2 regions of the Ramlibacter sp. G4-7 genome follow, and region 2 is predicted to be linked to the other one. Evidence: riboswitches for the same ligand, from Rfam matches in the RefSeq annotation. Region 2 holds a riboswitch; the other holds the start of a gene.
What was found. Region 2 has a riboswitch for S-adenosylhomocysteine ahead of ahcY (adenosylhomocysteinase). Riboswitches for the same ligand answer to the same signal wherever they lie in the genome.
Positions count from the first base shown of each region.

Region 1: another riboswitch for S-adenosylhomocysteine. It lies ahead of metH (methionine synthase); the one in region 2 lies ahead of ahcY (adenosylhomocysteinase).

Region 1 is NZ_JBYNTT010000003.1:6,900-17,606, forward strand. Features, by position in the region: gene metH (methionine synthase) at 1-2,504, opposite strand, end outside; S-adenosyl-L-homocysteine riboswitch at 2,552-2,660, opposite strand; gene AC3EGR_RS04965 (Lrp/AsnC family transcriptional regulator) at 2,726-3,175, opposite strand; gene AC3EGR_RS04970 (homocysteine S-methyltransferase family protein) at 3,367-4,443, opposite strand; gene recQ (DNA helicase RecQ) at 4,502-6,355, shown strand; gene AC3EGR_RS04980 (ATP-binding protein) at 6,386-8,653, opposite strand; gene AC3EGR_RS04985 (threonine ammonia-lyase) at 8,776-9,975, shown strand; gene AC3EGR_RS04990 (PaaI family thioesterase) at 9,975-10,379, shown strand; gene AC3EGR_RS04995 (hypothetical protein) at 10,443-10,613, shown strand.
Region 2 is NZ_JBYNTT010000008.1:9,351-20,057, reverse strand. Features, by position in the region: gene ligD (non-homologous end-joining DNA ligase) at 1-960, shown strand, start outside; gene AC3EGR_RS12420 (DNA-3-methyladenine glycosylase I) at 1,003-1,581, shown strand; gene AC3EGR_RS12415 (hypothetical protein) at 1,691-2,674, shown strand; gene AC3EGR_RS12410 (ATP-dependent DNA ligase) at 2,768-3,844, opposite strand; S-adenosyl-L-homocysteine riboswitch at 3,919-3,990, shown strand; gene ahcY (adenosylhomocysteinase) at 4,052-5,488, shown strand; gene AC3EGR_RS12400 (TlyA family RNA methyltransferase) at 5,522-6,265, shown strand; gene metF (methylenetetrahydrofolate reductase [NAD(P)H]) at 6,262-7,089, shown strand; gene AC3EGR_RS12390 (ATP-dependent Clp protease proteolytic subunit) at 7,114-7,707, opposite strand; gene AC3EGR_RS12385 (fructosamine kinase family protein) at 7,753-8,637, opposite strand; gene AC3EGR_RS12380 (CAP domain-containing protein) at 8,874-9,380, shown strand; gene AC3EGR_RS12375 (23S rRNA (adenine(2030)-N(6))-methyltransferase RlmJ) at 9,388-10,275, opposite strand; gene rplM (50S ribosomal protein L13) at 10,524-10,707, shown strand, end outside.

The sequences.
Region 1 (10,707 bases), on a different contig from region 2:
TCCGGGCGCAGCAGTGCGAACAGGTCACGCTTGACGCTGTGGTCCGGACAGGCCGGATAGCCGGGCGCGGGACGGATGCCGCGGTACTTCTCGGCGATCAGCTGCTCGTTCGTCAGCGTCTCGTCCCCGGCGTAGCCCCACAGGTCCTTGCGCACGCGCTCGTGCAGCGCTTCGGCCAGCGCTTCCGCGAGACGGTCGGCCAGGGCCTTGAGCATGATGGCGGAGTAGTCGTCGTGGTCGGCGAGGAAGTACTGCTCCTTCCTGTCGACGCCCAGGCCGGCCGTCACCGCGAAGGCGCCGACGTAATCGTTCGCCACGCCCCTGGGAGCGACGAAGTCCGCCAGCGACCGGCTGGGGCGCATGACGCCGTCGATGACGTGCTTCTCGGTTTGCTGGCGCAGGCCGTACCAGGTGAGAACGGGCTCCTTGCGGTCCTCGTCGGCGTAGAGCTGGATGTCGTCGTCGTGCACCGTGTTCGCGGGCCAGAAGCCCAGCACCGCGCTGGCCGTGAGCCAGCGGCCTTCGATCAGGCGCTTGAGCATGCGCTGCCCGTCGGACAGCACCCGCACGGCCTCGGCGCCCACGACCTCGTCCTTCAGGATCGCGGGGAAGGGACCGGCCAGGTCCCAGGTCTGGAAGAACGGGCCCCAGTCGATGTAGCGCACGAGCTCGGCCAGGTCGTAGTTCCTGAACACGCGCCGACCGATGAACTTCGGCCTGGGCGGCGTGTAGTGCGACCAGTCCACCGGCGTCTTGTTCGCGCGCGCCTTGGCCAGCGGCCACAACGGCACCTGCTTCTTGCTCGCATGCAGCTGCCGCACCTTGTCGTAGTCGGCGTTGACTTCGGCGATGTACCTGGCCGCCTGGTCGGACAGCAGGCTCTGCGCCACGCTCACGCTGCGCGACGCATCCGGCACGTAGACCACCGGGCCTTCGTAATGGGGCGCGATCTTGACGGCGGTGTGCACGCGGCTGGTGGTGGCGCCGCCGATCAGCAGCGGGATCTTGCGGATGCGGAAGTGCTCGTCCTTCTGCATCTCGCTGGCGACGTACTGCATCTCCTCCAGCGAAGGCGTGATCAGGCCGGAGAGGCCGACGATGTCCGCGCCTTCGACCTTGGCCCTGGCCAGGATCTCGTGGCAAGGGACCATCACGCCCATGTTCACCACCTCGAAGTTGTTGCACTGGAGCACGACGGTCACGATGTTCTTGCCGATGTCGTGCACGTCGCCCTTGACGGTGGCGATGACGATCTTGCCCTTGGCCCGCACGTCCTCGCCGGCGGCTTCCTGCTGCTTCTTCTCTTCCTCGATGTAGGGAATGAGGTGCGCCACCGCCTGCTTCATCACGCGGGCGGACTTGACCACCTGCGGCAGGAACATCTTGCCGGCGCCGAACAGGTCGCCGACGATGTTCATGCCGTCCATCAGCGGCCCTTCGATGACGTGCAGCGGCCGGCCGCCCTTGGCGAGCACCTGCTGGTACATCTCCTCGGTGTCCGCGACGATGTGGTCCGTGAAGCCGTGCACCAGCGCGTGCGCGAGGCGCTGCTCCACCGGGTGCTGGCGCCACTCGTTCTTCCTGCCTTCGTCCTTGGCGGCGCCCTTGGCCTGCTCGGCGATCTCCACCAGCCGCTCGCCCGCGTCGGGACGGCGGTTCAGCACCACGTCTTCCACGCGTTCGCGCAGTTGCGGCTCGACCTCGTCATACACGCCCACCATGCCGGCGTTGACGATGCCCATGTCCATGCCCGCCTGGATCGCGTGGTACAGGAACACGGTGTGGATCGCTTCGCGCACCGGGTCGTTGCCGCGGAAGGAGAAGCTCACGTTGGACACGCCGCCGGACACCTTGGCGCCCGGCAGGTTGGCCTTGATCCACTTGGTTGCCTCGATGAAATCGACGGCGTAGTTGTTGTGTTCCTCGATGCCGGTGGCGATCGCGAAGATGTTCGGGTCGAAGATGATGTCTTCCGGCGGGAAGTCGAGTTCGTCGACCAGCAGGCGGTAGGCCCGCTCGCAGATCTCGATCTTGCGCTGGTAGGTGTCGGCCTGGCCTTTCTCGTCGAAGGCCATCACCACGGCGGCCGCGCCATAGCGCCGCACCAGCGTGGCCTGGCGCTTGAACTCGGCCTCGCCCTCCTTCATGCTGATGGAGTTGACGATGCCCTTGCCCTGGATGCAGCGCAGGCCCGCCTCGATCACCTCCCACTTGGAGGAGTCCACCATGATCGGCACCCGGGCGATGTCCGGTTCGCTGGCGATCAGGTTGAGGAAGCGCACCATGGCCGCCTTGCTGTCCAGCATGGCCTCGTCCATGTTGACGTCGATGACCTGGGCACCGTTCTCGACCTGCTGGCGCGCGACCGCGAGCGCCTGCTCGAACTCGCCGGCCAGGATCATGCGCGCGAACGCCTTGGAGCCGGTGACGTTGGTGCGCTCGCCGATGTTGACGAACAGGCTGCCGGGCGCGATGGAGACGGGCTCCAGGCCGGCGAGCTTCATGGGAGAAACGGGGGGCTGCTCTTGCATTCACTCACCTCGGGGTTCATCGAAGGTGAGCGCGGTTGGGTCCATCTCAAGCCTGACGGGTCGGTGGAAGCGCCGCGCGGCAGAACTGCCGCACGGTCCCACTGAGTCGCTGCAGCGCTCCTTGAGCTGAAGGCATTTTAGCGTGGGGCGTGCCCCTCGCCCCTGCCCTCACCCCGAAGGGGAGAGGGAGAAATTCAGATCGGCAGGTCCGCCTTCTTCAAGGTCCGCAGCACGAAGGACGACTTGCTGTGGCGGATGCCCTTGATCTTGTACAGCTTGTCGCGCAGCAGGCGCTCGTAGTCGCGGGTGTCCTTCACCGCAACGCGCAGCAGGTAGTCGTATTCGCCGGAGACCAGGTAGGCCTCGATCACTTCGGGGATGGCCGCCAGCGTCTCGCCGAACTTCTCCAGCGTGTTGTCGGTGTGGCTGTCCAGCGTGACCTGCACCAGCACCGTGTCGTTGAGACCCAGGGCCTGCGCGTTCAGGCGCACGGTGTAGCCCTCGATGACGCCGGCCTGCTCCATCTTGCGGATGCGTTCCCAGCAAGGGGACGCGCTCAGGCCGACCGCCTGGCCGACCTGCTGCAGGCTGGCGCGGGCGTCCTGCTGCAGCACCTGGAGGATTTTCCGGTCGATCGTGTCCATGGCAGGGGATTATCCGGCTTGGGCAGGCGCGCCAGAAGAATTTTCGGCTGCAGGCCGTGATCCACCAAAAGAACGGCAAGACTTTCCGGGCGCCTGCCGCCATCATTGCGCCGTGGGTCGACCGCTTACCGGCCAAGGCCCACGACGAGGAGCCGGCGGGTTACCCCCCGCCGGCCGCCCTGGTCAGCCCCTCAGGCCGCTTCCTTGTAGAAGAACTCGCGCTTGACGGTGCGCGTGGGCAGCGGTTCCACCTGCTGGCGGATCGCCGCGATGTGCTCCGGCGTGGTGCCGCAGCAGCCCCCGACGATGTTCACCAGCCCCTCCGCCGCGAACTCGCGCAGCAGCCGCGAGGTGACTTCCGGCGTCTCGTCGAAGCCGGTCTCGCTCATGGGGTTGGGCAGGCCCGCATTGGGATAGCAGCTGATGAAAGTGTCGGGTGCCACCTTGTTCAGCTCCTGGATGTAGGGCCGCATCAGCGCCGCGCCCAGCGCGCAGTTCAGGCCGATGGCCAGCGGCCGCGCATGGCGCACGCTGTACCAGAAGGCCGTCACCGTCTGGCCGCTGAGGATGCGGCCGGACGCATCGGTCACCGTGCCGCTGATGACCACCGGCAGCCGCTCGCCGGTCGCGGCGAACACCTCCTCGATCGCGAACAGCGCCGCCTTGGCATTGAGCGTGTCGAAGATGGTCTCCACCAGCAGCAGGTCCACGCCGCCTTCGAGCAGCGCCTGCACCTGCTCGTGGTACGCGGCGCGCAGCTGCTCGAAGTCCACGTTGCGTGCGCCCGGGTCGTTCACGTCCGGGCTGATGCTGGCGGTGCGGGGCGTCGGGCCCAGCGCGCCCGCGACGAAGCGCGGCTTGTCCGCGCTGGAGAACTTGTCCGCTGCCTCGCGTGCCAGCTTGGCGGCGGCCAGGTTCATCTCGCGCGCCAGGTGGCCCAGGGCGTAGTCTTCCTGCGCGATGCTGCTGGCACCGAAGGTGTTCGTCTCGATGATGTCCGCGCCGGCCGCGAGGTAGCCCTCGTGGATGTCCCGGATCACGTCCGGCCGGGTCAGCACCAGCAGGTCGCTGTTGTTCTTCAGGTCCTTGGGATGGTCGCGCAGCCGCCCGCGGGCCGCGTCGGGAGCCGCCTTGCTGATTCCGCGGAAGTCCTCTTCGGTCAGCCGGAAGCGCTGGATCATGGTGCCCATGGCGCCGTCCAGGATCAGGATGCGCTTGTCCAGGAGGGCCGGCAGGGCCTGGCCACGGGTATAGATCACGGGTTTCATGGTCGGCTGATTTTAGGAAGAAAGCGTTGAGCCCCCATCCTCCCGGACAATCGAGCGCTTGAGCACCGCCCTTTCCCTCCTCAAGGACGTCTTCGGCTACGGCGCCTTTCGCGGCGCCCAGGCCGAGATCGTCGACCACGTCATTTCCGGCGGCGACGCGCTCGTCCTCATGCCCACCGGGGGCGGCAAGTCGCTGTGCTACCAGATCCCGGCCCTGGCCCGGCAGCAGGCCGGCCAGGGCGCCACCATCGTGGTGTCGCCCCTGATCGCGCTGATGCACGACCAGGTCGGTGCGCTGCACGAGGCGGGGGTGGAAGCCGCCTTCCTCAACTCCACGCTGAGCCTGGAGGAGGCGAACGCGGTGGAACAGCGGCTGTTGCGCGGCGAGATCACCCTGCTGTACGCCGCGCCCGAGCGCGTGGCCACGCCGCGCTTCCTCTCGCTCCTGGACAACCTGGTCCAGAAGCGGAAGCTGGCGCTGTTCGCCATCGACGAGGCGCACTGCGTCAGCCAGTGGGGCCACGACTTCCGGCCGGAGTACCGCGCCCTGGCCGTGTTCCACGAACGCTACCCGGACGTGCCGCGCATCGCGCTGACGGCGACCGCGGACGACACGACCCGCGCCGACATCGTGCAGCACCTGCAGCTGCAGGAAGCCCGCCAGTTCGTCAGCAGCTTCGACCGGCCCAACATCCGCTACACGATCGCGGAGAAGAAAGACCCGACGCTGCAGCTCCTGCGCTTCATCGAGGGGAGCCACGCGGGCGAGGCCGGCATCGTCTACTGCCAGTCGCGCAAGCGGGTGGAGGAGGTCGCGGCCCTCCTGTGCAAGGAAGGCCTGGACGCGCTGCCCTACCACGCGGGGCTGGAGCCGCAGCAGCGGCAGCGGCACCAGGACCGTTTCCTGCGTGACGAGGGCGTCGTGATGACGGCCACCATCGCCTTCGGCATGGGCATCGACAAGCCCGACGTGCGCTTCGTCGCCCACCTGGACCTGCCCAAGAACATCGAAGGCTACTACCAGGAGACGGGGCGTGCCGGCCGCGACGGCCTGCCTTCCGACGCCTGGATGGCCTATGGCCTGCAGGACGTGGTGAACCAGCGCCGCATGATCGACGAGAGCCCCGCGGCGGAGGAATTCAAGCAGGTGCTGCGCGGCAAGCTGGATGCGCTGCTGGCGCTGGCCGAGGCGACCGACTGCCGGCGCGTGCGCCTCCTGGGCTACTTCGGCGAGCACGCGCAGCCTTGCGGCAACTGCGACAACTGCCTGAACCCGCCGGCGGTCTGGGACGGCACCGAAGCCGCGCGCATGCTGCTGTCCACCATCTACCGCGTGCAGCAGGCCAACGGCCTGCACTTCGGCGCCGGGCACATCATGGACATCCTGCGCGGCAAGGACACGGAGAAGGTGCGCCAGTTCGGGCACCAGAAGCTCTCCACCTACGGCATCGGCGCGGCGTTCTCCGAGCAGCAGCTGCGCGGCGTGCTGCGCCAGCTGATCGCCACGAGCGCGCTGCAGGTGGATGCGTCGTCGTTCAACACGCTGCACCTCACCGAGAGCTCACGCGCGGTGCTCAAGGGCGAGTGGCCGGTGCTGCTGCGTGAATCCATCAACCAGCCGGCCGGCCGCACGCGGCGCGAGCGCGGCGGCGCCAGGGCGACACCCGCCGTCGCCGCCGCCCTGGACGCCCAGGGGCAGCAGCGCTTCGCGGCGCTCAAGGCCTGGCGCACGGAGGCGGCGAAGGCGCACAACCTGCCCGCCTACATCATCTTCCCGGACGCGACGCTGGCCGCGATCGCGGCGCTGGGTCCGCAGTCGCTGGAGGAGCTGCATGGCATCAGCGGCATCGGCGAGAAGAAGCTGGCGACGTACGGGCCGCAGGTGCTGGATGTGTTGCAGGCGATGGCGTGAGCGGGAGGCAGCGGTGGGGTTCGCTGGCCCTCACGTGAACCCGATCGACCGCGATTCCCGCACTTCCGGCTTGATGCGGTGTTCCGACTCCAGCTGCTCCAGGAACTCCTCCGGTGGGATCTGCGCCGCGAGGATCTCCATCTGGCGTTTCACCGCGGCGAAATCACCCGGGCACAGGTGCTCCAGTTTCGCCAGCCGGGCGGCGAGCTCCGGGGTGAAGCGCGCAGCTTCGCCGCCCAGCGCCTCGGTCACGAACATCTTTTCCCGCTGCGGTGGCGTGAGCGGCCGGAACTTGATCTTGAAGGCGAAGCGCCGCAGCGCCGCCTGGTCGATGCGGTCCATGAGGTTCGTGGTGCAGATGAAGATGCCGGCAAAGCGCTCCATGCCCTGCAGCATCTCGTTGACCTCGGTCACCTCGTAATTGCGCTGGGCGCCGCGCCGGTCCTGCAGGAAGGAGTCGGCCTCGTCCAGCAGCAGCACGGCCTTCTCCGCCTCGGCTTCACGGAACATCGCAGCCATGTTCTGCTCGGTCTCGCCGACGAACTTGCTCATGAGGTCGCTCGCCTGCTTGATCAGTAGCGGCCGGTCCAGGCAGCGCGCGATGTGTTCGGCCAGCGCCGTCTTGCCCGTGCCCGGCGCCCCGTAGAAGCAGAGCGTGCCATGCCCCCGCGCCTTGAGGGCTTCCACGATGCGCGGCACCTCGAAGCGCGACTCCACGTTCAGCATGTCCAGGTCGTAGGTGGTCACGCTGGGGCGGCCGCTGCCGTCGTCGCTGCGCGTGCCCAGGGCGCGGTCGGCGTTGCGCAACTGGCGGCCGATCAGGTCCTCCGCGGCGATGCCTTCGGCCGCGGCCAGCGTCGCGAAGCGCACCGCGGTGCGGATCTGCGCCGGCGTCAGCCCCTTGCGCTCCGTCAGCCTTGCCACGAACGCGGGCGAGACCTGCACGCCTTCCAGGGTCTTGCGCACGATGCCTTCGCGCGCGCCGGGCGGCGGCGACTTCAGCTCCAGGTGGTAGGCGAAGCGCCGGCGGAAGGCGGGATCGATCTGCTCGATGCGGTTGGTCACCCAGATCGTCGGCACCGGGTTGGATTCCAGGATCTGGTTCACCCAGGCCTTGCCGCTCACCGAGCCCGAAGGCGGCGCCACCACCTGCTCGGCGCGGGCGAGCATCTGCGCCGCCTCGCTGGAGATGGGCGGGAACACGTCTTCCACCTCGTCGAACAGCAGCGCCGCCTGGGCGCTGCCCTTGAGGAAGACCTGAGCAATCTGCAGCGACCGGTAGCGGTCGCGCCCGGACAGGGAATTGCCATCGCGGTCCGCGTATTCCACTTCGAACAATTCCAGGCCCGCGGCCTGCGCCACCACCTTGGCGAGTTCCGTCTTGCCGGTGCCGGGCGGCCCGTACAGCAGCACGTTGACGCCAGGCTCCTTGCGGTCGATGGCGTTGCGCAGCAGGGCGCGCAGCACGCGTGCGTCCTCCGCCACGAAGGAGAAATCGTCCAGGGCCAGCGCGCTCTTGGCGCACGGGCGGGTGAACACCGCCATCAGTTCGTTCTGGTCGCGGTACTCGCGCATCAGAACGGGCGGCAGCTTCTCGCTGACCTTCATCAGGTCCGCGAGGTCGGTGATGTTGTGCTCCGAGATCAGGTTCTCGACCAGCCCGATGCGCTCCAGCCGCGAACCGGCGCGCAGGGCCTCGCCGACGTCCGCCGCGTTCACGCCCGCGACCTCCGCGATGGCGGCATACGCTTCCGGCGCGTTGTTGACCTTGAACTCCACCAGCAGGCTGCGCAGGTCGCGCTGGTAACGCGCCAGCGTCCCGTACAGCAGCAGCGCCCGTTCGGCCTTGTTCAACTGCAGCAGGTTGGCGAGCGCGTCGATGTTCTTCTCCACCAGCGTGGAGTGCTTCTTCAGGGCATGCGTCAGCCACTCGCCGGTCACCGCCAGCACCGACAGCAGGTCCTTGGGCTGGTCTTTGGCGTACTCGTCGAGATAGAAGAACAGCGTGCCTTCCTCGTAGGGTCCGCGCCACACCCCGTGGCGCTCCAGGAACTCGCGGGTGGACAGCTGCTCGTGCGCGCGCCAGAACTCGTTGTCCTTGCAGCGGCGGCCCAGGAATTCGCGCAGGCGCTCCAGCGAGGGCGCCGGCCACACCAGGTGGCGTCCGGCCAGCGAGAGCAGGCCGTTCAGGTCGCGCCGGACGTTGAACTTCGCGCCCTGCTTGGCCGCCAGCGTCAGCACGAAGTGCGAGCACATGAGGTCCAGCACCGGCGCGTCTTTCAGACCGGGCGAGGGCATCAGTTGCGAGTCGAGCGAACGCTTGGCCAAACGACCTCCGGGGTTGAGGGGGCGCGCCTACGATAGCGCCAGATCATGCTACAGGGAAGCCGCCGGCCATGGGTACCCGGCACAATGGCACGATGATCGGCCTGCCCGAGATCCGCCAAGCCGCCGCCCGCCTATCCGGGCAGGTGCTCAATACGCCCTGCCTCGTTTCGCACATGTTGTCGCAACTCGCGGGCTGCGAAATCTTCCTGAAGTTCGAGAACCTGCAGTACACGGCGTCCTTCAAGGAGCGGGGAGCCTGCAACAAGCTAGTGCAGCTCAGCAGCCAGGAGCGGGAGAGGGGCGTCATCGCGATGAGCGCCGGCAACCACGCGCAAGGCGTGGCCTACCATGCACAGCGCCTGGGCATCCGCGCCGTGATCGTCATGCCACGCTTCACGCCCATGGTGAAGGTGGAGCGTACGCGCGGCTTCGGCGCCGAGGTGGTGCTGCACGGGGACACGCTGGAGGAGGCGCGCGCCCACGCCGAGGAACTGGCGCAGGCGCAGCACCTCACTTTCGTGCATCCCTACGACGACGAGGCGATCATTGCCGGCCAGGGGACGGTCGCCCTGGAGATGCTGGAGGCGGTGCCGCAACTGGACACGCTGGTGGTGGCCATCGGCGGCGGCGGCCTGATCGGCGGGATCGCCGCGGCTGCCAAGGCGCTCAAGCCGCGGCTGCGCATCATCGGCGTGCAGACGGTGCGTTTTCCCAACATGTACAACGCGGTCAAGCATGCGGCCTTGCCGCAAGGTGGCTCAACCATTGCCGAAGGCATCGCCGTCGGCCGCCCGGGCCAGATCACGCAGCAACTGGTGGAACGCTACGTCGACGACATCGTGCTGGTCGACGAGGGGGACGTGGAGCAGGCCATCGTGATGCTGCTGGACATCGAGAAGACCCTGGTCGAAGGCGCCGGCGCCGCGCCGCTGGCGGCCGTCGTGAAGGAGCCGCAGCGCTTCGCCGGCTGCAAGGCCGGGCTGGTGCTGGGTGGCGGCAACATCGACCCGATGCTGCTGGCCGCGATCATCCAGCGCGGCATGGTGCGCGCCGGCCGGCTGGCGCGCCTGCGCGTGTGCGCCCGCGACGTGCCCGGGTCGCTGGCCAGGATCACGGCCATCGTCAGCGAGGCCGGCGCCAACATCGACGAAGTGCACCACCAGCGCGCCTTCACCATGCTGGCCGCGCAGAACGTGGAGATCCAGCTGGTGGTGCAGACCCGCGGCCACGCGCACGTGCAGGCGGTGCTGCAGGCGCTGCGCGACGCCGACTTCGAAGCCGAGGAAGAGTGATGGACAGGGACACCTTGCAGGGCGCGCTGCCCGAATACTTCGCGCCCTGGGTGCAGGAGCTCGGCTTGCAGGTGGAAGCGTTCGATGCCGACAGCGTCACCCTGCGCCTGCCGCAGGACGCGCGCCTGTCGCGGGTGGGCGGCATGTTGTGCGGCCAGGCCATGATGGCCGCCGCGGACACGGCGATGGTGCTGGCCCTGATCAACCACTTCGGAGCCTTCCGCCCCTGCACGACCGTGCAGATGAACACCAGCTTCCTCAAGCCCCTGTCGGGCCAGGACGGCCTGCTGCAGGCCCGGGTGCTGCGCGCCGGCAAGGCGCTGGCCTTCGGCGAGATCGACCTGCGCGGCGCCGTCGACGGCAAGAGCGTGTGCCGGGCCACGACCACTTACGCCCTTCTCTGACAGCTTCCGGCGGCCAGCGGCAGGACGCTAGAATCCACAGTTACTCCAGATCCAGAGGAAGCCATGGCAAGCCCCAACGAGCCCGCCCGTCACGGTCACGGCCACGCTCACGACGCCGATTACGAACCCCAGGACGCAGTGGAAGCCGTCGTGCCGGCGATCCCCTTCGTGCTGCCGATGGTCGGCGCGGCGCTGATGTTCCTGCTGGCCTTCATCGCCATCTACATGGCGTGACGCCCCGTGGCTCCCCGCGCAGGCGGGGACCCTGCGCTCAAAAGCGGCCTCCGGGCCGCTTTTTGCTTTCCGCGGCGCCGGCTGCCCGCGGCCA
Region 2 (10,707 bases):
GAGATCCACTTTCCTTCCGGGCGCAGCGCGCAGGAGGTCGTGCCGCGCCATCCGGCCGACCTTGCCTGGATGGCCAACCTGGCCTGCCTGGAGCTGCATCCGCATCCCGTGCGCGCCGAAGACCTGGACCATCCCGATGAGCTTCGGGTGGACCTCGATCCCGTGCCGGGGGTGGAGTGGCCACAGATCCAGCAGGTCGCGCAGGTCGTGCACGAGGTGCTGACGGAACTCGGGCTCAAGGGCTGGCCCAAGACCTCGGGCTCCCGGGGCATCCACGTGCTGGTGCGGATCGAGCCGCGCTGGACCTTCGACGAGGTGCGGCGGGCCGCGCTGGCCCTCGCACGCGAGGTCGAACGCCGGGCGCCGACGCTGGCGAGCAGCAAGTGGTGGAAGGAAGAGCGGCAAGGCGTGTTCGTCGACTACAACCAGAACGCCAAGGACCGGACCGTCACCTCCGCGTATTCGGTGCGGCCGAAGCCGGATGCGCGCGTGTCCGCGCCGGTGAGCTGGAAGGAGCTGGCGGAGTGCGATCCGGCGGACTTCACCTTGCACACCATGCCGCAGCGCTTTCGCAGCATCGGCGATCCGCATGCGGACATCGACCAGTGGCCTTGCTCGCTGGAGCCGCTGCTGGGGCTCGCCGATTCGCAAGGGCAAGGCGATGCGCCCTGGCCGCCGCACTATCGCAAGGGCGCCGACGAGCCGCGCCGCGCCCCGCCTTCGACCGCGCCGCGCGTGAAGAAGCCGCTGATCGAGGTCGCGCGCAGCCAGCGCGAGATCGAGGCGGTCGCGGCGGCGGAGGAATGGAAGGCGAAGCACCCCAAGGCCGCCGCGCACCTGCAGGCGGCCGACGTGCTGGTCGACCGCATGCGGGGAACGTCGTCGCTCTGGTACCGCGTGCGGATCAACCTGGAACACGTGCCGGCCCGGCTGCGGCCGAAATCGGACAAACCGCGCTGACGGCATTCCCGCCGGCGCGGGAATGACGGAAGATCCGCGCCCATGGCGAACAAGAACCCGACGCGCTGCGCCTGGGCCGAGGGCGACGACGCTCTCATGGCCCGCTACCACGACGAGGAATGGGGCGTGCCGCAGCGCGATCCGCGCATGCTCTGGGAGATGCTGGTGCTCGAAGGCTTCCAGGCCGGGCTGTCCTGGCGGACCATCCTGCACAAGCGCGAGGCATTCCGTGCCGCCTTCGCCGGTTTCGATCCCGTGAAGGTCGCCCGCTTCGGCGACAACCAGGTCGCGAAGCTGCTGGAGAACCCGGGCATCATCCGCTCGCGCGCCAAGATCGAGGCGACGATCGCTGCCGCGAAGATCTACTGCGACATGCAGCAGCGTGGCGAGGACTTCGCGGACTTCTGCTGGGCGTTCACGGACGGCAAGGTGCTGCGGGGGGACGGCCAGCACGTCCCCGTGAGCACGCCGAAGTCCGAGGAGATCTCCAGGGAGCTGAAGCGACGCGGCTTCAAGTTCGTGGGGCCGGTGATCGTGTATGCCTGGATGCAGGCCGTGGGGATCGTGAACGACCACGCCGCCGACTGTTTCCGCCGCCGCAGCGCACCGGCGAAGAAGTGACGGCGTGATCCTGCGCCTTGTGAACGAAGCCACCGCCCCATTGCGCGATCCCGCTCGCGCCGTTCGCCGCCCCCGCACTTAGCATCCCCCGCACCACAGCGGAGGTGCCATGGAGAAGAGGAAAGGGATGCTGCGCTGGTGCGCGGTACTGGCTTGCGCGGCCCTCGTGGCCTGCGGCGGCGGCGGCGGTACAGGGGCAGCCGGCGGTGCAGGCGGCGCCGGAGACAGCGCGCTGGCAGCCGGCCGGCCGGCGGCGGACAGCCGCAACGGCGACTACGTGATGTATGCGGGCGATGCGCGCGAATACACGCTGAGCCTGGACTTCGACGCCCGCAGCTACCGCGTGACCGGCAACGGGCAGGACCTGTCCGGCTCCCTCGGTGAAACCGCGACCCCCGGCCGGTTCGGTTTCGACCGGACGAGCGCCACCCCGGCGACGCCGAATGCGCCGAGGTTCGACTGGTTCCAGGACACCGTGGTTGGCGGCTTCCGCCTGCCCTCCGGCACCGTGCCCTTCATCGCCGCGCGCTCCTTCGCCACGTCGCTGGCCGAGGCGGCGGGAACCTACAACATCCTCGTGGCGACGCGGGACACGGCAGGGCCGCCGAACACCACGGTGTCCAGCGGCGAGCTGCTGGCGTCCGGCCGGCTGCGCACCTGCACGGACCCGTTGATCGTCAGGATCTCGCGCTGCGCCAGCGTCGCCATGGCGAACGTCACGGTCGATGGCAACCGGTTCACCGCCGACACCGGAGCAGGCAGCTATTCCTTCCGCGTCGCCAAAATCGGCTCCGAGCGCATCTACCTGCGCGCCGGGGCGTCCGGCGCAAGCGCGCGCCGGCTCGAGGTGGGCATTCCGGAGGGCAGCTTCGCGGACGGCAGCTTCAACGGCGCCACAGCCGGGGCGACGGGACCTTCACCATCATTGACGCAGCGGCGTACCGGGCGAACTGGCACGACGGAACGAACAACCTGGCCCTTGGCGGCGGGGTCGCCACGCTGGGCGCCGACGGTCCCCTCGGAATGGTGGGCATCACCACGCCGGACCAGGGCCACTTCCTCGCCCTCCGCAACAGCGAACTGGTCGTCGTGATGGCCGGCCCCAACAACGCCAGCGTGCCCGGGTACGTGGAGTTCGGGAAGAAGTAGCCCCCGGGGCGTGGGCTGGCGGCCGCACGCGTCCGGCCTAGGCCCCGAACACCTTCGCCAGCTCGAAAGGCGTGGTCACCTCCATCTGGTCGTAGCGGCAGTCCTGCGCCGGCTTGTCCGGACGCCAGCGCAGGAACACGGCGGCATGGCGGAAGCGGTTGCCCTGCAGGTGGTCGTACTTGACTTCGCAGACGCGCTCGGGCCGCAGCGGCTCCCAGCTCAGGTCCTTGCCGCCGCTCCAGCGGCTTTGCGCGCCGGGCATGCGCTGCGCGTCGCCCACCGCCGCGCCGCCCCATTCGCGCCAGGGGTGCTCCTGCAGCCCGTCCTGGCGCAGGGGCGCCAGCTCCTCGACCAGCTGTTTGCGCATCTCCATGGTGAAGGCGGAGGTCACGCCGACGTGCTGCAGCACGCCGGCGTCGTCGTAGAGGCCCAGCAGCAGCGAGCCGACGGCGTCCTGGCGGTCCTTGTACCAGCGGAAGCCCGCCACCACGCAGTCGGCGCTGCGCACGTGCTTGATCTTCAGCATCGCCCGCTTGCCCGGCTGGTAGGTGGCCGATTCCAGCTTGGCGATCACGCCGTCCAGCCCCGCGCCTTCGAACTTCTGCAGCCATTCCTCGGCCTGCGCCCGGTCGCGCGTGACCGGCGTCAGGTGCAGCGGCGGTTTGGCCTTGCCCAGCAGGCGCTCCAGGCGCTCGCGCCGTTCCCCTTGCGGCAACTCCATCGTCGATTTGCCGCCGGCCGCCAGCAGGTCGAAGGCAACGAAGCTGGAGGGCGTCTCCTTGGACAGCCTGGCCACGCGCGAAGCCGCCGGGTGCAGGCGCATCTGCAAGGCGTCGAAATCCAGCCCCTGCTTCGTCGCGACGACGATCTCGCCATCCAGCACGCAGCCCCTGGGCAGCAGTTCGTGCAAGGCCTTCTCCAGTTCGGGGAAGTAGCGGTTCAACGGCCGCAGGTCGCGGCTCTGCAGGTAGGTCTGCTCGTTGCCGCGGAACACAAGAGCGCGGAAGCCGTCCCACTTGGGCTCGAAGAGGAAGCCGGGTTCGGCGGGCAGCACGTCGGCGGTCTTCGCCAGCATGGGTTCGATGGGAGGGGCGGGTTGTCCGGCGGAAGCCATGCCGCCTTGTACCGGAATCGGGGCTTTTCGTGGGGGTACGGTCGTGCATCCGGCCCCTTTCCCTTAGAATCGCGGCAACCGAGGAGCGTTGCAGCGTCCGCCATGGACGCGAGGCTCGGTGAATCCTGCAACGACGCTCACCCACGCTTCCGTGCGGTGAGAGCTCCGGAAGGGTGGGTTCCACCACCTCTACGTTCCGGAGCCACCATGAACGCCGTTCTCAAGCCCGCTGCCCCCGCCGACAGCGTGATCACCGACATTTCCCTGGCCGACTGGGGCCGCAAGGAAATCCGCATCGCCGAGACCGAGATGCCCGGCCTGATGGCGATCCGCCAGGAATTCGCCAAGGCCCAGCCGCTCAAGGGCGCCCGCATCACCGGCTCGCTGCACATGACGATCCAGACCGCGGTGCTCATCGAGACGCTGCAGGCGCTGGGCGCCACGGTGCGCTGGGCCTCGTGCAACATCTTCTCCACCCAGGACCATGCCGCCGCCGCGATCGCCGCGACCGGCACCCCCGTCTTCGCCAAGAAGGGCGAGTCGCTGGAGGAGTACTGGGACTACACGCACCGCATCTTCGACTTCGGCGCCAAGGGCACGGAAGGCGAAGGCCCCAACATGATCCTGGACGATGGCGGCGATGCCACGCTGCTGATGCACCTGGGCCAGCGCTGCGAGAAGGACCTGTCGCTGATCGACACGCACTCGTCCGAGGAAGAGCGCATCCTGCACGCCTCCATCCGCAAGAAGCTCAAGGAAGACCCGAGCTGGTACAGCCGCAAGTCGGCCCAGATCATCGGCGTGACCGAGGAAACGACCACCGGCGTGCACCGCCTGCAGGACATGGCCAACAAGGGCCTGCTGAAGTTCCGCGCGATCAACGTCAACGACTCCGTCACCAAGAGCAAGTTCGACAACCTGTACGGCTGCCGCGAGTCGCTGGTCGACGGCATCAAGCGCGCCACCGACGTGATGATCGCCGGCAAGGTCGCCCTGGTGGCGGGCTACGGCGACGTGGGCAAGGGCTCGGCCCAGGCCCTGCGCGCGCTGTCGGCGCAGGTGTGGGTCACCGAGATCGACCCGATCAACGCGCTGCAGGCCGCCATGGAAGGCTACCGCGTGGTCACGATGGAGTACGCCGCCGACAAGGCCGACATCTTCGTCACCTGCACGGGCAACCGCGACGTCATCACCTACGCCCACATGGCCAAGATGAAGGACCAGGCGATCGTCTGCAACATCGGCCACTTCGACAACGAGATCGACGTCGCCTCGCTGGAGCAGAAATGCCAGTGGGACGAGATCAAGCCCCAGGTCGACCACGTGATCTTCGAAGGCGGCAAGCGCATCATCCTGCTGGCCAAGGGCCGCCTGGTGAACCTGGGCTGCGGCACGGGCCACCCCAGCTACGTGATGTCCTCCTCCTTCGCCAACCAGACCCTGGCGCAGATCGAGCTGTTCACCAAGCCGCAGGCCTACGAGAACGGCAAGGTCTACGTGCTGCCCAAGCACCTGGACGAGAAGGTCGCGCGCCTGCAGCTGTCCAAGCTGGGTGCGCAGCTGACCGAGCTGACCAGGGAGCAGGCGGCGTACATCGGCGTGGACAAGGCGGGCCCGTACAAGCCCGATACCTATCGCTATTGAGTCCCTCCCCCGGCGGGGGAGGGAGCAAGACGGATGCGTGCCGACCAGCTCCTCGTCGAACGCGGCCTCGCCGCCTCCCGCTCGCAGGCGCAGCGCCTGATCGCGGCGGGCGTGCAGTGGTTCGATGGCCGGTCCTGGAAGCGCGTCGCCAAGAACGGTGACGAGCTCCCCGCGGCCGTGCAGCTCGAATTGCTGGACGCGGCCGAATCGCGCTACGTCTCGCGCGGCGGGCTCAAGCTGGAAGGCGCCCTGCGCGCGGCCGGCCTCGATGCCGCGGGCTGGAACTGCCTCGACGTGGGCCAGTCCACCGGCGGCTTCACCGACTGCCTGCTGCAGCACGCCGCCGCGCGCGTGACGGGCGTCGACGTGGGGCATGGGCAGCTGCACGGGAAGCTGCGGCGCGACCCGCGCGTGGTCGCGATCGAGAAGCTCAACGCGCGCGAGCTGCGCGGCGAGCAGGTGGCCGCTCCCTTCGACCTCGTGACCGGCGACCTGTCCTTCATCTCGCTCACGCTGGTGCTGCCCGCCCTGGCGCCGCTGCTGAAACCGGCGGGCCACCTGCTGATGCTGGCCAAGCCGCAGTTCGAGCTGCAGCCCGGCGACATCGGCAAGGGCGGCCTCGTGCGCGATCCCGCGCTCCACCGCCAGGTGGAGCAGCGGCTGCGCGATTGCTGCGCCACACTCGGACTGGCCGTGACCGGCTGGTACGACAGCCCGATTGCGGGCGGCGACGGCAACCGCGAATTCTTCCTCCACGCCCAGACCCGGAGCCATTGATGCTTCCCATCAGCCTGGAATTCTTCCCGCCCAAGACGGCGGAAGGCAGCGAAAAGCTGCGTGCCGCGCGGGCCCAGCTCTACGCGCTCAAGCCCGAGTTCTGCTCGGTGACCTACGGCGCCGGCGGGTCGACCCACGCCGGCACATTCACCACCGTCGCCGAGATCCTCGACGAAGGCGTGGAAGCCGCCTGCCACTTCTCCTGCATAGGCGCGACACGCTCGCGCGTGCGCGACCAGCTCGCCCAGCTCAAGGCGATGGGCGTCAACCGGCTCGTGGCCTTGCGCGGCGACCTGCCCAGCGGCTACGGCCTGGGCGGCGAGTTCCAGTACGCCAGCGAGCTGGTCGAATTCATCCGGGCCGAAACGGGCGATGCGTTCCGCATCGAGGTCGCGTGCTACCCGGAAGTGCACCCGCAGGCGAAGACGCCGCAGTCGGACCTGGACGCCTTCGTGCGCAAGGTCAAGGCCGGCGCCGATTCCGCGATCACGCAGTACTTCTTCAATGCGGACTCGTACTTCCGCTTCGTCGACGAGGCACGCAAGCAGGGCGTGGGCGTGCCGGTGGTGCCCGGCATCATGCCCATCACCAATTCGAGCCAGCTGCTGCGCTTCTCCGACGGCTGCGGCGCCGAGATCCCGCGCTGGATCCGCCTGCGCCTGCAAAGCTACGGCGACGACGCGAAGTCCATCAAGGCCTTCGGCCACGAGGTCGTGGCGGACCTGTGCCGGCGCCTCGTTCAGGGCGGGGCGCCCGGGATCCACTTCTACACGATGAACCAGGCCCAGGCGACGCTGGCGCTGGGGCGGGAGCTGGCGGGCTGAGATCGGTGGGGCCGTCCGCCGACCTCAGCGCTTCAACTCGCTCTTGTTCTTGATGATCCGGCCGACCAGGCCGTACTCGATCGCTTCCTCGGCCGACAGCCAGCGGTCGCGCTCGATGTCCTCCAGCACCCCATCCAGCGGCCGCCCCGTCTCGCGGGCGATCGTGGCGGCGATGCGCTCGCGGGCCTTGATGATTTCCTGCGCATGGATGGCGATGTCGCTCGCCGGGCCGCCCGCGCCGCCGGACGGCTGGTGGATCAGGAACCGGGTGTTGGCCGTGCAGAAACGCCGCTCCTTGGGCACCGACAGGTACAGGTGCGTCGCCGCGCTGCCCACCCAGCCCGTGCCGATCATGTTCACCGGCGCGGCGATGAAGCGGATCATGTCGTGGATGGCGTCACCCGACTCGAGGTGGCCGCCCGGTGAGCTCACGATCATGTCGATGGGCGCGATCGAATCGGCGTCCAGCGCGATCAGGCGGCGGGCGACGTCGCTCGCGGACTGGTCGGAAATGGCCCCGAACAGCAGCACCGTGCGGGACTTGAACGCCTTCTCTTCCAGGAACGCGTTGCGGGGTTCGGCCGTTGCGGCCGGGGTTTCGGGATCGGGATGCTCCATGCTGACTCCTTGCATGCGCAGCATCATGCACGAAAGCGCGAACCCTCAGACGAGAGAGCGCGCCACCTGCAGCGCCTGGGCCCCATAGCCGCCCCCGAACAGCACCACGTGGTTCAGGAGGTGGTAGAGCTGGTACAGCTTCATGCGCTGGGGCGTCGGCCAGTGGCCGCCGGCTGCTTCGTAGGCGGCGCGGAAGCCCGCGGGCGGGCTGCCGAACAAGTGCATCATCGCGATCTCGGCTTCCGGGTCGGAGCAGGACACCGCCGGATCGAAGATCACCGGCGTGCCGTCGGCGAGCATGTCCCAGTTGCCTTGCCACAGGTCGCCGTGGATGAGGGCGGGCCGCGGCTGCCAGCCGTCGGCGAAGAACTCCGGCATGCGCGCGATCACCGCGTCGACCGCGTCGCGCAGCGCGGTGGCCGACGCCGGCAAGCGGTCGCGCATGGGGCACAGGCGCGAGCGCGCCCAGAAGGCCAGCCAGCCGCCCCAGCTCGCGGGCTGCAGCGGCGTGTTGCGCTGGGGCGTGGCGCCTATGCAGTTGTCGCCGCGCCAGCCGAAGCCCGCCGGCTCCAGCGGACAGGGGTGCGCGTGCAGGGCGGCCAGCGCCTCGCCGAAGCGCGCACCAAAGCCGGCATCGGGGGTGCGGAAGTCCAGCCACTCCAGCGCCAGCGCGGCGCCTCCGCCCGCAAGGTCGGCGAGCGCATGCACGGCGGGCACCCGTATGCAGCCCGTGGCCGCGAGCGCGCGCAGGCCGTCCGCTTCCGCGCGCAGCTGTCCCGCGCCGGTGCGCGGCGCGCTCTTCACGAACAGGCGCAGATGGCCTTGCCGTGCTTCCCAGGTCTCGCAGAAGCTGCTCGCCGCCAGCGGGCGCAAGCTCCATTGCCCGCCCAGTGCGTCTTCCAGCGCCGGCGGTGATTCGACGATCTCCATGGGCGCATTGTCCGAGCCGCGGCGGGGCGCAGCTGTAGCCAGGCGGCAGCTTTGTGACAGCTTGCGCCACCGCGGCCTGCTGGGCGGTACGGCGTCACGCCTGTCCGCCCCAAATCAGCCTCGTTCTGGCATGGGGAATCGCTCGCGGCGGACAAGGCGCGGCCGCCAGCCGGGGCAACCTCTGCCTCATGCACACCGTCCTGCCATCGACGTTCGTTCGTGGGGCAGTTGCCGCGTTGATCGCGCTTGCCGCCGGTTGCGGCCAGGCGCCACTGGCGCGCCCCGACACCGCGGCACTCGGTGCCGGCGCGGCGCCCGGCCGTTGCGAACTGCAGCGCATCGAGGCCCTGCGCGCGGTCAACGCCGCGCGCGCGTCGGCCCGCCGGTGCGGCGACCGCGCCATGTCGGCGGCACCGCCCCTGCAGTGGAACCAGCAGCTGTACTGGGCGGCCGACCTGCACGCGCGCGACATGGCCCGCAAGGACTACCTGGAACACCGCGACCCCGGGGGCGACTCGGTCCGGGAGCGCGTGCGGGCGCAGAACTATCCCTGGCGGCACGTGGGCGAGAACATCGCCGGCGGCACGGACACGCTCGAACACACCGTGGAAGCGTGGCTGGAAAGCCCCTCGCACTGCGAGAACCTGATGGAGCCGGACTACCGCGACGTGGGCCTCGCCTGCGCGGAACGCACCGGCACCGAATACGACAACTACTGGGCGCTCGTGATGGCGCGCAGGTGAGCGCGGCTCAGGACGATTCGACCAGCTGCATCTGGCCGCGTCCGCGCCCGAGCACTTCCAGCAGGGCTGGCAGCGCCTCCTGGAGCGAGGCCTTGAGCGTGTGCGGCGGGTTGACCAGGAACACGCCGCTGGCGGTCAGCCCGGGCCGCTGGGCCTGCTCGCCCGGCTCCTGCGGCGCCTGGCCGATGTTGAGCACGGCGTGCAGCCAGGGCCTGCCGGCCTGGTTGGTGACGGTCTTCAGGCGCCGCGGCAGTTCGTGGGCCTCCGGCCGCGGAATGACCGGATACCAGACCATGAAGGTGCCGGTGGCGAACTTCTTCAGCGACTCCTGCACGCAGTGCGCCACCTTGCCGTAGTCGCTCTTGATCTCGTAGCTGGGGTCGATCAGCACCAGGCCGCGGCGCGACGGCGGCGGCAGCAGCGCCCGCAGCCCTTCGAAACCGTCCTCGCGCTTGACCACCACCTGGCGTTTGCGTTCCAACTGGTCGACGTGTCCCTCGAGCGCCTTGGTGTCCGTCGGATGCAGTTCGAACAGCCACAGCCGGTCGCGGGGCTCCTGCCTCAGCAGGGCGCCGGTCACGAAGGGAGAACCGGGGTAGACCTTGTGGCGGCCCGAGGAGTTGAAGCCCGCGAGCATCTCCAGGTAGTCGGCCACGAGCGGCGGCGGCTCGCTGGCCAGCGGGCTCGCCAGCAGCTTGACGATCCCGTCCTGCGCTTCGCCGGAGGTGCCGGCGAAGTCGCTGTCCAGGCGGTACAGGCCGGCGCCGGCATGGGTGTCCACCACCGTGATGGCCGTAGGCTTGGCCTGCAGGTGCTTCAGCACGGCGACCAGCACCATGTGTTTGAGGACGTCGGCGTGGTTGCCGGCGTGGAAGCCGTGGCGGTAGCTGAACATGGGGGGTGGATGGTAGCCGGGTCGGTGGGTTCGGCGCTCCGCTGCCGCACCGTCACCCTACACCCAAGCCACGGTTCGCAGGGGGTGCGGCGCACCGGCGGACCCCACCGCCGGCTTGCCGCTATAATGCCGGGTTCCGTAGCGCATTTGGGTCCCGCGACGGAAGCTTTGCCTGCCTCCTAAGAGGTCCCCGCCAGAGGGACACCGACCGAGGAAAAGGACCCGCCAAACCTTACTCGAGAGTCTTTATGACCAGCACTGTCAGCGCCAAGCCCGCTGACGTGAAGCACGAGTGGTTTGTGATTGACGCCACCGACAAGGTGCTCGGCCGGGTAGCCAGCGAAGCTGCCCTCCGACTGCGCGGCAAGCACAAGGCCATTTACACGCCTCACGTCGACACCGGCGACTTCATCGTCGTCATCAACGCCTCCA